DNA from 2 places in the Photobacterium sanguinicancri genome. Region 1 is predicted to be linked to the other one. Evidence: riboswitches for the same ligand, from Rfam matches in the RefSeq annotation. Region 1 holds a riboswitch; the other holds the start of a gene.
What was found. Region 1 has a riboswitch for lysine ahead of OCU87_RS06840 (Na+/H+ antiporter NhaC family protein). Riboswitches for the same ligand answer to the same signal wherever they lie in the genome.
Positions count from the first base shown of each region.

Region 1 (4,218 bases):
TAGGGACATTAATTTTTAGCCTTGGGATTAGGCAATCTTTTGGTATCTTCATGATGCCAATCTCAGATACATTTCAAACTGGCCGTGAGTTCTTTAGCTTTGCGATTGCCCTGCAAAACCTGTTATTTGGCATGTTCCAACCTTTTATTGGCATGGCATCGGATCGCTGGGGACCACGCCGCATTATTATGCTTGGGGCTGTTGCCTATGGTGCAGGACTGTACCTAACGTCAATCGCGACTGAGCCAAGCATGCTCTATGTCACTATTGGCATGTTGATCGGCCTTGGTTTAAGCGCAACCAGCTATGTGATCGTACTTGGGGCTATTGCACGCGTAGTACCTGCTGAACACACAGCAAAAGCATTTGGCCTAACCACCTCTGCGGGTTCGTTTGGTATGTTTGCGGTTATCCCTGGTGCACAATCGCTACTGACACATTTTGACTGGCAAACCGCATTGCAAATCTTTGCTTTATCTTGCTGTTTAATGATCGCATTCGCGAGCTTTATGAAAACAGAAAGTGCCAACAATAAAGGCGGTACTGTTGAAGATTCACAAACATTAAAACAAGCATTGTCTGAAGCCTTCAACCACAAAGGCTATTGGCTAATTCATGCGGGTTTCTTCGTATGTGGTTTTCATGTGATGTTTATTGCGACCCACTTACCTAGCTATTTGGCCGATAAAGGCTTACCCGGCAATATTGCCGCGATGGCATTAGCCTATGTGGGTATTTTTAATATCTTCGGATCGTATTTTTGGGGCGTAATGGGCGATAAGTTTGACAAACGCTATGTCATGACTTCGCTGTACCTTGTTCGTACTGTGGTTATTGCAGCCTTTGTTACTTTACCTGTTACTGAGCACACCGCTGCAATATTTGGTGGTGCGATTGGTTTTTGTTGGTTAGGTACAGTGCCGTTAACCTCTGGCTTAGTTCGTCAGATCTTCGGCGCGCGCTACTTATCAACCTTATACGGTTTAGTTTTCTTTACACACCAAGTGGGTAGCTTCTTAGGTGCTTGGGTCGGTGGTCGAATTTACGATTACTACGGTTCGTATGAACCTATTTGGTGGTCGACTGTAGTGCTGGCTTTCATTGCGGCATTACTTCATCTTCCAATCAACTGCAAACCAGTTGCTCGCTTGAAGGTGGCGTACAGTTAATCTGTAGTAATAAAGCTTTCAGATAGCACAACAGTAAGCACCTGGCTGCATAATAATTTATGCAGCCAATATTTCCCTACGTTCACCCTCCATTTTATCACCTCCGCCTAACAACAACTCTGCGCACACTTTGTTGCTAAAAAGTACCTGAGACATTCACAAAACGAACAATCCTCAATCATCTATTTGATATATTTATCATCACAATCAAAAAAATTGCATTTAACTGTGAATAAAGCGGATTATTTGATGACTAAAATATTCAACCACATATAATACCAACACTAGGCATTTCATTGGTATAATGGAGTTTGCCAACCCTAAAGTAGAGGCGCGCTGCCTAAAAGTATCCGAGTGGAGGGTGATTCCTTTGATGCCGGAGAAAGGAGCCAGCGCCGAAGTGACTGTGACTATCAACCTCAGTCGCTGGGTCTGTGCCGAATAGGTACAGAACTGCCATAGGTTTTTACTATGGAGCGCTGCCAGAAGGGGTAACAAGTGATCGTTATTATGCTTCTTAGTTACTCGTCCTTTCGGTAGATCTCCACCTTATATGTTGTAGGTGAACTGAGATCATGAACCTTTTTGATTTTTCGGACTCTCTTTGGTCCGTACTGCCCGCTATGATAGCGGTCATCCTTGCTGTTTCCACGCGTCGTGTTTTGCTATCTCTCGGCACAGGTATCGCAGCTGGTGCATTAATGCTTAACCATTATTCGCCGCTAGACACCCTTCACTATTTAGTCGGCAAAGTCTTAGCCATCGTATGGAGTGACGGCACGGTAAACGGCGACAATGTAAATATGATTATTTTCATGTTATTGCTTGGTGCGCTGATTAGCTTAATGAGTGTTTCTGGCGCAACGCAAGCTTTTGCCGATTGGGCTTCGGTTCGCTGTAAAGACCGCCGCAGTGCTAAGTCGCTAACGGGTTTAATGGTGTTTGTTTTCTTTATTGATGATTTCTTCCATAGCCTTTCCGTTGGTGCTATTTGCCGCCCAGTAACAGACCGCTTCAAAATCTCCCGCGCTAAACTTGCTTACCTACTCGACTCTACTGCCGCTCCTGTTTGTGTTTTGATGCCTATTTCATCTTGGGGTGCTTATATCATCGCACTTGTCGGTGGCATTATGGTTGCACATAACGTAACAGACCAAAGCCCTATCGCTGCGTTTGTAGAAATGATGCCAATGAACTTATACGCCGTGTTCACCCTTGTTATGGTGATATGCGTTATTTTCTTCCAGTTAGACATTGGCCCAATGCGTAAGCACGAAGCAAGAGCTCTAGAAGGTCAGCTTTGGGACGAATCACAAGGTAAACCTGCAGGCCTAGACGTAGAAGTACCTGAAGATGCTAAAGGCGGCATGATTGATATGGTATTGCCTATCTTCACACTAACCGCTGCGACTGTTTTCTTTATGGTGCAATCTGGCGCTGAAGTACTTGCCGCAAATGGCCGCGCATTTAGCGTTATTGGTTCATTTGAAAATACCAATGTTGGTTCATCACTGGTTTACGGTGCGATTTGTAGTTTAGTGGTTTCAGTTGGTTTGGCACTACGCTTAAAAATGAGCGCAAGTACGTGGCTTAAAGCTGCACCTCAAGGTATCTCTGCGATGATGCCTGCCATTGTTATTTTATTCTTCGCTTGGACTATTGGTGCTGTTGTTCGCGACATGCAAACAGGTATTTACTTAGCGTCTATGGCTAATGGTAATTTACCTATCGAATTGTTACCGGCGCTGGTATTCGTTTTATCTTGTGCAATGGCGTTTGCGACAGGTACAAGTTGGGGTACGTTCGGTATCATGCTGCCACTCGCAGGTGATATTGCAGCAGCAAGTGACATTGCGATGCTACTACCTATGCTGTCTGCTGTACTAGCAGGTGCGGTATTTGGAGATCACAGTTCGCCAATCTCAAGTACCAGTATTCTGTCTGCAACAGGTGCAGGCTGCCACCATATGGATCATGTGCTGACTCAACTTCCATACGCCTGCTCTGTCGCGTTTGGCGCACTACTAGGCTACTTAGCAATTGGCTACACTCATTCTGCGTGGGCAGGTCTGGCCGTCAGTGGTATCTGGTTCTTAGGTTTCTGTATTTTTGCAATGCGCAAGGTACAACCTGCTATGGCAAGTGAACCTGTTACGAACTAAGCAAGTTACCCTCAACGCTATCCACGGTTGAAATAGAAGAGCAAAGCTATCATGGCTTTGCTCTTTTTTTATATCGACATTATGGCTCCCTCATCAATATCAACTCAAATAAGTCAGTGTGCAGTTTTCTGCTTAATCGATGTTACGTAGGAAAAGACACATAGAATAAAGCGTAGATTTTGTCGTTCGTTATTCGACTTACAAAATTTATAACCCGATTGTCAGGGGCGTGTTTTAACCAGCAAAAACGATAAATTACTTAGCTGGCTTAGTATCCCATTAAGCGTTACCTATCATAACTACGATAGATTCAATTATCCCTTCGAAGTCAGAAAGTCAGAAAGTCAGAAAGTCAGAAAGTCAGAAAGTCAGAAAGTCAGATTATCAAATCAGCAGCAACAAAAAATGCCAGTCAGCAAAACTGACTGGCATTCGATTTGTACTTGTCACTCGCTTCTATTGCTAGCTGCGTAGCTTCAATATTCCGAGAGCTAACTCTTAATCAATTACCGATTAAAGGTGCTCACCACGGCGTAGTGCATCGATACGTTTTTCTAGCGGTGGGTGTGTCATGAATAGCTCAGACAGTGACTTCTTACCGTTAATACCAAATGCCATCATAGAACCTTCAAGTTGTGGTTCTTGGCTCATTTTCAAACGCTCTAGCGCGGCAATCATCTTTTGTTTACCCACTAGGTGAGCCGAACCTGCATCTGCCTTAAATTCACGATGGCGGCTGTACCACATGGTCAAGATGCTCGCCAAGAAGCCGAACAATACTTCCATGATAGAAGAGACGATAAAGTAAGTCATGTAGCTACCACCCTCGCCTTCTTCATCGTTACTGTTCACGCCACTGATAGCACCAGCAACTAAACGAGAGACGA
Region 1 is NZ_AP024850.1:1,423,707-1,427,924, reverse strand. It holds gene OCU87_RS06845 (MFS transporter) at 1-1,169, shown strand, start outside; lysine riboswitch at 1,488-1,659, shown strand; gene OCU87_RS06840 (Na+/H+ antiporter NhaC family protein) at 1,745-3,331, shown strand; gene htpX (protease HtpX) at 3,845-4,218, opposite strand, start outside.

Region 2 (4,218 bases), 1.1 Mb from region 1:
ATCGTTGAGTGAGCTATCAGATGTCACATCAGCAGCTAAACCTGCCGTTGAATAACCCTCTTTTCGCCACCTATCGATCATTTAACATATAAAAATGGCGACCATAACGGTCGCCATTTCTACATCACTGTCTCATCGTACTATTTCAAGGTACTTTCTAATGCTTTTAAACACAGAGCGACATTCTCGTTCCGTGCTGCATACCCCATCAAGCCAATACGCCATGCTTTACCCGCTAATGCACCTAGGCCAGCCCCTATTTCAAGGTTATATCGCATCAGTAAGGTCTTTCTCACTTCGGCATCATCTACACCATCAGGAATATAAATAGCGTTTAATTGCGGTAAACGGTGTTCTTCTGCCACCACAAATTGAATACCGAGTTGCTCAAGACCTTCACGTAAAGCTAAGTGCGCATCTTGATGACGCTGCCAGGCATTTTCTAAGCCTTCTTGCTGCAATAATACTAACGCTTCATGTAATGCATAAAGGCTATTCACTGGCGCGGTATGGTGGTAGCTACGCTTACCTTCCCCACTCCAATAACCCAGTACTAAGCTTTGATCCAAAAACCAGCTCTGAACAGGGGTCGTACGCGCTTCTATCTTATCGATAGCGCGTTGTGAGAACGTCAGTGGTGATAATCCCGGAACACAAGATAAACATTTCTGACTGCCAGAATAGACAGCATCAAGTTGCCACTCATCCACCAGCAAAGGAACCCCACCCAGAGATGTCACTGCATCAACTATGGTTAAGCAATCATGCTGACGTGCGATTTCTGCGATTGCCTTTGCATCACTCAATGCCCCTGTTGATGTTTCGGCATGCACAAAAGCGACCACTTTAGCGTCGGGGTGCTGTACCAACGCTTGTTCAACCAATGCGGGATCAACGGGCTCTCCCCATGCGTTATCAACAATAACCGCCTCACCACCACAGCGAATTACGTTCTCGCGCATACGATCGCCAAATACCCCATTGCGACATACAATGACTTTATCGCCTGGTTCAACCAAGTTAACAAAACACGCTTCCATCCCCGCACTTCCCGGCGCAGAGACCGCAATCGTAAAGCTATTTTTGGTCTGAAATGCGTACTGTAATAACTGCTTTAGTTCATCCATCATACCAATGAAACTCGGATCAAGGTGACCAACAGTCGGACGACTTAACGCTTGTAATACTTGTGGGTAGATATCGGATGGACCAGGCCCCATCAAAGTACGTTGAGGTGGGTAGAAGCTTCCTATTGTCATTGTAATTCTCCTTAAAAGGTATCTGACGCTTATGTGTAGTTATATATCAGAATAATGTAGGTCGATGTTTATCTTTGTTTCAAAGCTCGCGATTTCGGTTTACCTACACAAGTTATTTCAATTTATTTGCATAATCAATCATTGATGTATTGACAACCCCACCATAAATCCTATTGAATGGCTATTCAGTTTTTGTTCATCCTGCTGATATTCTCAGCAGGTAAAAACAGAAGAGGAGCGTTACCCAGGTATTTGTTTGGCGGGGCCCCACCCCAATGCCAAGCTAAGAGGGGGAGTAACGCCGAGATATGTCCGAACAGGGGATCGGCTATATCGGCTTTGAAGGTTGAATCCTTCTGGCTGTCATATTTTGCCTTTTGAATGGAATCAAAAAGGTCTGATATGGGGAGCTTCTGGTTGTCGTGATTTTTATCCGTTCACCGTTTGATACTGCTACAGTACTAGCAGCACCTCCCGCTTATTTCATCCGATTCCTATACTTTATGCTGTTTTTAGGAGACATGTTTTGAGCCCGACTGTATCACCCTCAACATCACCAGCCCTGACCGTCGCTAAGTTTGGTGGCACTAGTGTTGCCGACTTTAATGCGATGCAGCGTAGTGCTCACATTGTGGCAAATAGCCCAGCAACACGCCTTGTCTTGATCAGCGCATGCTCTGGGGTCACCAACTTGCTAGTAGAATTATCTCAGGGCATTGCAGATAATGCATTACGTCAGCAGCGACTCCAAACCCTGAACGATACCCACCAATCCGTGCTCGATCAACTTCAGTCACCTGAAATCCCAGCCGCCGCTATCCAAGTTCTATTAGAGAATATAGCTGCACTTTCAGAGCAAGCCATTGAGCAACCGAGTGCTGCGATTACCGATCAATTAGTAGCAAATGGCGAACTACTCTCGACCCATTTATTTACACAAATTCTTCGAGAGCAAGGTATTGATGCAATTCGATTCGATATCCGCCAAGTGATGCGAACGGACAGTCAACACGGCAAAGCCATTCCTAACCCCACTGCGATTCGTCAACTCAGTAACGATCACCTCCGCAGCCAATTACAGCATCACGTTGTGGTTAGCCAAGGGTTTATTGGTTCTGATGAGAGCAACCACACGACAACTCTAGGTCGTGGCGGCAGTGATTACAGTGCCGCATTAATGGCAGAGGCAATCAATGCAACCACCTTAGAAATTTGGACCGATGTGCCAGGGATGTACACCACAGATCCTCGTATTACCGCCAAAGCACAACCCATTAAAGAAATCAGCTTTAGCGAAGCCTCTGAAATGGCCAATTTCGGAGCGAAAATTCTCCACCCCTCAACCTTAGTTCCTGCGATACGCCAACAAATTCCAGTTTTTGTTGGCTCGTCAAAAGCACCAGGGCAAGGAGGGACTTGGATTCGACAAACAGTTAGCGATGCACCTCTTTTTCGAGCGGTAGCACTACGTTGCAACCAAACTATGGTGACGCTCACTAGTTTGAATATGTTCCATGCTTATGGTTTTCTCGCTGAAGTCTTTCGTATTTTAGCTGAGCATAAAATATCGGTTGATTTAATTACGACATCAGAAGTTAGCGTTTCACTGACACTGGATCAAACCGATACGGCAGGTGGTGCTCCGACACTACCACAAGCAGCAATTGAAGCTCTGAACGAATGGTGCCGAGTAGAAGTAGAGCAAGGGCTCTGCTTAGTCGCATTGATTGGTAACCAAATGAGCCATATCCAAGGCTCTGTGAGTCAAGTATTTGGTTCTCTCGATGATTATCAGCTTCGGATGGTCTGCTATGGCGCAAGCCCGCACAATCTCTGTTTCTTGATTGATCAAGACAATGCGAAGCCAATCGTGCAACAGCTACATCAGCAATTATTTGAAGAGCATTAAGCTCTCATAATAGATAAAAAATAAAAAGGCACTCTGTGAGTGCCTTTCCATTTTAATGCGTAAGGGTAATCGCTATAAATTTGGCCCTAACCACTTTTCAGCCTCTTCTAATGTCCAACCTTTTCGTTGTGCATAGTCTTCCGCCTGATCCTTCTGAATTTGTGCGACTGCAAAATAACGAGATTCTGGGTGAGAGAAGTACCAACCTGAAACTGCAGCTCCCGGCCACATCGCATAGCTTTCAGTTAACGTCATTCCAGCATTTTGTTCAGGTTCTAGCAGTGACCAAATCGCGCCTTTTTCAGTATGTTCTGGACATGCAGGGTAACCCGGTGCAGGGCGAATGCCCTGATATTTCTCTCGGATCAAATCATCATTAGTCAGCTCTTCATCAGGGGAGAACCCCCATAGTTCTGTGCGTACTTTTCTATGTAAACATTCAGCAAATGCTTCCGCCAATCGATCCGCAACGGCTTGGATCATGATGGCATTATAATCGTCACCCGCTTCTTTAAATTGCTCGGCAATGTCATATTCACCAATACCACCAGTTACCGCAAACGCACCAATCCAATCAGGCTTATTACTTTTCTTCGGTGCAATATAGTCCGACAGACAGTAGTTAGCCCCTTTGGTTTTCTTTGTCTGCTGACGTAAACCATGCAGCACTGTTAATACTTCCGTGCGAGTGTCGTCGGTATATACTTCAACGTCATCGCCAATGTTATTAGCCGGGAATAAGCCACAAACACCATTTGCTTTGATCATGCCTTTTTGTTCGATCTCATCCAATAATGCATTCGCATCATTAAACAAACGCTGTGCTTCTTCCCCTACCACTTCATGGCGTAAAATCGTCGGGTATTTACCACTTAGCGACCAAGTCATGAAAAAGGGTGTCCAATCGATATATTGGCGTAATTCCGCAACCGGAAAGTCTTTGAATATATGTACACCCGGCTTCGCAGGAATAGGGGGCGTGTATTCATTCCAATCAATATCAACACAGTTCTCACGAGCTTGCTCTAGCGTGACAGGGGCGGTGCGAGT
Region 2 is NZ_AP024850.1:319,108-323,325, reverse strand. It holds gene OCU87_RS01570 (PglL family O-oligosaccharyltransferase) at 1-55, shown strand, start outside; gene OCU87_RS01565 (pyridoxal-phosphate-dependent aminotransferase family protein) at 141-1,259, opposite strand; lysine riboswitch at 1,482-1,680, shown strand; gene lysC (lysine-sensitive aspartokinase 3) at 1,870-3,168, shown strand; gene metH (methionine synthase) at 3,241-4,218, opposite strand, start outside.
Region 2: linked by a shared signal. The riboswitch ahead of lysC (lysine-sensitive aspartokinase 3) and the one ahead of OCU87_RS06840 (Na+/H+ antiporter NhaC family protein) in region 1 are both predicted to bind lysine.